Regions from separate parts of the Ramlibacter henchirensis genome, predicted to be linked through region 1. Evidence: predicted binding sites of a transcription regulator. Region 1 holds the regulator's gene; the other holds the start of a gene.

The links. The regulator NrdR, encoded in region 1, represses ribonucleotide reductase genes. The targets are predictions, from matches to a motif close to CACNANATNTNGTG.
Region 2: the regulator NrdR is predicted to act here: its motif matches at 2,151-2,164, upstream of EZ313_RS07685 (ribonucleoside-diphosphate reductase subunit alpha).

What each region holds. Positions count from the first base shown of each region.
Region 1 is NZ_SMLM01000003.1:137-3,538, reverse strand. It holds gene EZ313_RS18080 (lytic transglycosylase domain-containing protein) at 1-277, shown strand, start outside; gene glyA (serine hydroxymethyltransferase) at 532-1,776, shown strand; gene nrdR (transcriptional regulator NrdR) at 1,786-2,235, shown strand; gene EZ313_RS18065 (GspH/FimT family protein) at 2,239-2,763, opposite strand; gene EZ313_RS18060 (GspH/FimT family pseudopilin) at 2,918-3,402, opposite strand, start outside.
Region 2 is NZ_SMLM01000001.1:1,550,523-1,553,924, reverse strand. It holds gene EZ313_RS07685 (ribonucleoside-diphosphate reductase subunit alpha) at 1-2,085, opposite strand, end outside; gene ampD (1,6-anhydro-N-acetylmuramyl-L-alanine amidase AmpD) at 2,460-3,044, opposite strand; gene EZ313_RS07675 (sigma-54-dependent transcriptional regulator) at 3,028-3,402, opposite strand, start outside.

The DNA of each region.
Region 1 (3,402 bases):
GCGCGTGGGCGTGAAGGTGCTGCAGGAGTGCATCCAGCGCGCCGGCTCGCTGCAGGCCGGGCTGAAGTTCTACGTGGGCGCCGCCCATCTGCCGGACGACGGCGGCTACGCCGACAAGGTCCTGGCCGAGTACGCGCGTCTGCAGCAGGTGGCCGCCGGGCGGGCCGTTCCTGTGATCACGCCCGCCCCGCCCGCCATCCGCACGATGGCGCCCACGCCGGCGGCGCCCGAGGCCGCCGCCCCGGCCGATCCGCAGAAGGTCGCTGCCTTCTATTGAAGCTGTTCGGCCGCGCCCGGTCTCCCCGGCACGGCCCCTCGGCTACACTTTCCCCGTACGCGACTGGCGATAGGCGCGGCGCCCCAAGGGGGTGGCCCGCGCTGACGTGGGACACCACTGGGAAGCGTACCGCGGGTAGATGACGTTGCGCCGCGCGCGATCGCGCCAGGGCGCCGCTCCTTTCCCCGCGATCCGCCGTTCGCCTGGGCAGCCCTTGTGCATCACAAGGACCATAAGTCTGGAAGGACTGCCGCATGTACCACCGCAACATCCTCATCGAGCAAACCGACCCCGAGCTGTGGGCGGCGATCACCGCCGAGAACCGCCGCCAGGAAGAACACATCGAGCTGATCGCCAGCGAGAACTACGCCTCGCCGGCCGTCATGGCCGCCCAGGGCACGCAGCTGACCAACAAGTACGCCGAGGGCTACCCCGGCAAGCGCTACTACGGCGGCTGCGAGAACGTCGACGTGGCCGAGCAGCTGGCCATCGACCGCGTCAAGCAGCTGTTCAGGGCGGACGCGGCCAACGTGCAGGCGCACTCGGGCGCGCAGGCCAACGAGGCGGTGTTCCTGGCCTTCCTCAAGCCCGGCGACACCATCATGGGCATGAGCCTGGCCGAGGGCGGACACCTGACCCACGGCATGTCGCTGAACATGAGCGGCAAGTGGTTCAACGTGGTCAGCTACGGCCTGGACGCCCGAGAGGCGATCGACTACGACGCGATGGAGCGCAAGGCGCGGGAGACCCGCCCCAAGCTGATCATCGCCGGCGCCTCGGCCTATTCGCTGCGCATCGACTTCGAGCGGTTCGCCCGCGTCGCGAAGGAGATCGGCGCCATCTTCATGGTCGACATGGCCCACTACGCCGGCCTGATCGCCGCCGGCGTCTACCCGAACCCGGTGCCGCACGCCGACGTGGTGACCTCCACGACCCATAAGAGCCTGCGCGGTCCGCGCGGCGGCATCATCCTGATGAAGGCCGAGCACGAGAAGGCGATCAACAGCGCCATCTTCCCCGGCCTGCAGGGCGGGCCGCTGATGCACGTCATCGCCGCCAAGGCCGTCGCCTTCAAGGAGGCGCTGTCGCCCGAGTTCAAGGCCTACCAGGAACAGGTGGTCCGCAATGCGCGGGTCATGGCCGAGACGCTGGTCGAGCGCGGTCTTCGCATCGTGAGCGGCCGCACCGAGAGCCACGTCATGCTGGTGGACCTGCGCGCCAAGGGCATCACCGGCAAGGAAGCCGAGGCGGTGCTGGGCCAGGCGCACATGACGATCAACAAGAACGCCATCCCGAACGATCCCGAGAAGCCCATGGTCACCAGCGGCGTCCGGATCGGCACGCCGGCCCTGACGACGCGCGGCTTCAAGGAAGAAGAGACCCGCCAGACGGCCCACCTGATCGCCGACGTCCTGGACAGGCCGCGCGATGAAAACAACATCGCCGCGGTCCGCGAGAAGGTGAACGCCCTCACCCGCCGCTTCCCGGTCTACCGCTAGGAACGCGATATGAAGTGCCCCTTCTGCGGCAACGCCGACACCCAGGTGGTCGAGACCCGGGTGTCCGAGGACGGGGACTTCATCCGCCGCCGGCGCCAGTGCGCCGACTGCGAGAAGCGCTTCACCACCTACGAGCGGCCGGAGGTGAACTTCCCGGCCGTGGTCAAGAAGGACGGCCGCCGCATCGACTACCAGCGCGGCAAGCTGCTGGCCTCGATGAACCTGGCGCTGCGCAAGCGGCCGGTGAGCACCGAGCAGGTCGACGCCGCCATGGAGCGCATCGAGGAAAAGCTGCTGACGCTGGGCCTGCGTGAGATCCCGAGCTCGCGGCTTGGCGAACTGGTGATGCGCGAGCTCAAGAAGCTGGACAAGGTGGCCTACGTGCGCTTCGCCAGCGTCTACCGCAGCTTCGAGGACATCGACGAGTTCAAGACGCTGGTCGACGAGGTCCGGCGCTAGGCGTCACAGGCACTCGCTGGCGCTCGCCTTGCCCAGGCGCGCTCTCCCGGTGGCGCTCAGCGTCACCTGACGGACGGCCGTCAGGCCCGCCCGCTGTTGACACGCCGTCAGCGTGCCGGCCTGGAAAGCACCGCCTATGGTGCGGGGCGCGCCCAAGGATGAAAACGAGATGTACCGGGCGACCTGCAGGTTGCCGGTGAAACGCACGTGCGGTCCGAGAGCCTGCGCCTTCTGGATCACCTCTTCCCCGGGCTCGACAAGCGCGTTGTTGTTGGCGTCGTGGAAGGTGATCCAGCCTTGTTCCCAGCCCCCGCTGTCGCTGCAGGCAGCTCCATTGGCGGATTTGCACAGCACGACCGGGCTGCCGCGCTTGATCGCCTCGCTGCGCGCCAGGCCGAGCGTGGCCAGCATCGTCATCGCTGCGTGATCCAGCTGCCTGGTTTCGGTGGCGCGGCGAAAGGAAGGAACACCGATGGCCAGCACGACCGCTGCGACGGCCAGCGTCGCCGCCTGCTCCACCAGCGTCATGCCGCTCGAGCGCCGCTGGAACGCCGCGGCCGGCCCGCTGGCGGCAAGGCATGGAGAGAGCGAAGTAACAGGCGGTGCAGGCACCGCCTGAAGCTATTCGCGAGTCAGGCCTTCGACATCCCGAATCGGGAGGAGGCGCGGACGCCGGCGCTGCTTACGTGACGGGGCAGGTAGGCGCCGGTTCCTTGCCGAAACTCAGGCGGCCCGTCGCGAAGACGTCGATCTGCCGGGCATCGCCGCCGGCGGTCTGGCACAGGTTGAAGCGGCCTGTCTGGACGTTGTCCGATGCCGTGACCTTGGCCGACCCGTTGCCGGTATACGAGACGTAGTCGGCCAGGTTTCCGGTTCCCTGGAGGATGAAGGAGCCGCTGAGGGCGCCGACTTTCTCGATGATGGTTTCGCCGGCATCGACCGAGGCGGAATCGTTCGCGTCGAGGAACACGATCCAGCCCTGCTGCCAGTCGCCCGCCGTGGTGCAGCCGGCCTGGTCGGCCGACTTGCAGACCACCACCCGCACCTGACGCTTGATCGCCTCGGTGCGCGCCAGCATCAGGCTGGTCTGCAAGGCGCTGGTGTGCGACTTGAGCCGGTTCCTGGCGACCATGTCCCGCACGGACGGCGCCGCCACCCCGGCGAGAA
Region 2 (3,402 bases), on a different contig from region 1:
GGCCCAGTAGGCGTGGTAGCAGACCGCCTCCATCGAGGTGTCGGCGAACTCGACGGCCTGCTGCGACGCGTAGGGGATGCGCAGTTCGTACAGCGCGTCCTGGAAGGCCATGATGCCTAGGCCCACCGGGCGGTGGCGAAGGTTGGAGTCGCGCGCCTTCTTGACCGCGTAGTAGTTGATGTCGATCACGTTGTCGAGCATCCGCATCGCGGTGGAGACCGTCTTGCGCAGCTTCTCCTGGTCGATGGCGCCGTCCTTCAGGTGCTGCATCAGGTTGACCGAGCCGAGGTTGCAGACGGCCGTTTCGGTGTCGCTGGTGTTGAGCGTGATCTCGGTGCACAGGTTGGACGAGTGCACCACGCCCGCGTGCTGCTGCGGCGAGCGCACGTTGCAGGCATCCTTGAACGTGATCCAGGGATGGCCGGTCTCGAACAGCATCGAGAGCATCTTTCGCCACATGTCGGAGGCGGGCACTGTCTTGCTGGGCTTGATCTCGCCGCGCCTGGCCTTCTCCTCGTAGGCGACGTAGGCCTTTTCGAAGTCGGCACCGAACTTGTCGTGCAGGTCCGGCACGGAGGAGGGCGAGAACAGCGTCCACTCGCCCTTTTCCATGACGCGGCGCATGAACAGGTCCGGGATCCAGTTGGCCGTGTTCATGTCGTGGGTGCGGCGGCGGTCGTCGCCGGTGTTCTTGCGCAGCTCGAGGAATTCCTCGATGTCCAGGTGCCAGCTCTCCAGGTAGGTGCAGACCGCGCCCTTGCGCTTGCCGCCCTGGTTGACCGCCACGGCGGTGTCGTTGACCACTTTCAGGAACGGCACCACGCCCTGCGATTCGCCGTTCGTGCCCTTGATGTGCGAACCCAGGGCGCGCACACGCGTCCAGTCGTTGCCCAGGCCGCCCGCGAACTTGGAGAGCAGCGCGTTTTCCTTGATCGACTCGTAGATTCCGTCCAGGTCGTCCGGCACCGTGGTCAGGTAGCAGGACGAGAGCTGCGAACGCAGCGTGCCGCTGTTGAACAGCGTGGGCGTGGACGACATGAAGTCGAAGCTGGAGAGCACCTCGTAGAACTCGATGGCGCGCGCCTCGCGGTCGATCTCGTTGAGCGCCAGGCCCATGGCCACGCGCATGAAGAAGGCCTGCGGCAGCTCGATGCGGGTCTTGCGCACGTGCAGGAAGTAGCGGTCGTACAGCGTCTGCAGGCCCAGGTAGTCGAACTTCAGGTCGCGGTCGGCCTTGAGCGCTGCGCCCAGCCGTTTGAGGTCGTAATTGAGCAGCTCGGGATTGAGCAGCTCGGCTTCCACGCCCTTCTTGATGAAGAGGGGGAAGTTGTCCGCGTAGGCCTCGGCCGACGTGCCCGGGGCGATGTCCTGGCCCAGCACCTCCTTGAAGATGGTGTGCAGCAGCAGGCGGGCCGTGGCGTAGGTGTAGTCAGGATCCTTCTCGATCAGCGTGCGCGCCGCCAGGATCGCGGCCTTGTAGACCTCGTCGATCGGCACGCCGTCGTACAGGTTGCGCATGGTCTCGGACACGATCGGATCCGGCTTCACGTCGGCCGAAAGCCCGGCGCAGGCGTTCACGATCAGTACCTGCAGCTGGCCCATGTCCAGCGGGATGCGCTGGCCGCCGTCCACCACGTGCAGCAGCGGCGCCTCCACCACCGCCGGCGTGCCCTGCCTGGCGCGCTCCTGCGCGCGGCGGTCGCGGTACAGCACGTACGCGCGGGCGATGTCGTGATGGCCGCCGCGCATCAGGCCCAGCTCCACCTGGTCCTGCACGTCCTCGATGTGGAAGGTGCCGCCGCCCGGGCGCGAGCGCACCAGCGCCCGGATCACCTGCTGGGTGAGGCCGTCGACCGTCTCGCGCACGCTGGCCGAGGCGGCGCCCTGCGTGCCGTGCACGGCCAGGAAGGCCTTCATCATCGCGATGGCGATCTTGTTCGGCTCGAAGGGAACCACGGCGCCGTTGCGCCGGATGATCTGGTAGTGCGCCAGCGGGTTGGCGGCGGGCTGGCCGGTGCCGGGCGCAGTGCCGATCGCGGTCACGGTTTGCGGGGAAGTGCTGGCGACGCTTGACACAGATTGCATGTCTTTCCTCTGCTGGTGTGGTTGTTCTAGGAAGGGACGCGAGTAACGGTCCTCCACCTGCGGGGCACTATATATAGGGTCCCGGGACAGGGCAAGCCACTATACCTAGTGGCTGACCCGTGGATCACAAGTGGAGAGGCTGTGGACAGCATGTGGGTTCCCGGCGCGTCGCGCGCGTGCAGGCCGCGCAAGTTCGAGAACCATCATCCACTGCCCAGATGTGGCGCGGTCCCGCGGCCGAAATGCCCTTGAAGGCCGCGCGGCTGCTTGCTGCGCGCGTGGGTACACGCAGGGGGCGATTTCACGCGATGCGCGCGATCGCGCGGCGCCTCACGCGGCGAGCACGCAACTCGACCGCAGAGCGCGATTGGCAACTACGTCACTGGTGGAAAGGACTCGGGCAACCAACCGAGGCTGTCGCGCAACAGGGGCCAGTCGAAGCCCGGCCCCGGGTCCTGCTTGCGTCCCGGCGCCACGTGCTCGTGGCCCGCGATGTGGCGCACCGGGTAGCGTTGCGAGATCGCCGCGCACAGGCCCGCGAGCGCCTCGTACTGGGCGGCTTCGAACGGCCCGCCCTCGATGCCTTCAAGTTCGATCCCGATCGAAAAATCGTTGCAGTTGTCGCGGCCCTGCCACGACGAGGTGCCGGCGTGCCAGGCGCGGTCGTCGCAGCTCACGAACTGCCACAGCTCGCCGCCGCGCCGCACGTAGAAATGCGACGACACCTGCAGCCCCTCGATGGCCCTGAAGTAGGGATGGGCCTGCCAGTCCAGCGTGTTGGTGAACAGCGCCTGCACCTGGTCGCCGCCATATTCGCCGGGCGGCAGGCTGATGGAATGCACCACGACCAGGTCGATCGCCGCTCCGGCGGGCCGCGGACCGAAGTTGGGCGAATCGAGGCGGCGGGCGAAGCGGTACCAGCCGCCTGACCAGAGCGCGTTGTCAGGCGGCGGTTTCATTCGGCTCTTCGCCGCCGGGCACCGCGATGGCCAGCCGCGCGATGCGGTAGCGGATCTGCCGCAGGCTCAGGCCCAGGCGCTGCGCCGCGGCCGTGCGGTTGAAGCCCGTTTCCTGCAGCGTGCGCACGAGGATCTCGCGCTCCTGCTGGTCGAGCCAGGCCTGCAGGTCCTTGGGCGTGGGCAGCAGGGCCGCCTGCAGGGCCGCGGGATCCGCCGTCACGGCGGCACCGGCGACCGGCGGCGGAAGGACCGTGATCGGAGCGGGCGTGAACACGGGCATCGCAGCGGGCGCTGCAGCCTGCGGCGGCAACGGCGCCGGCGCGGTGGCAGCCTCATCGACCTGCAGCGCCTCGCCATC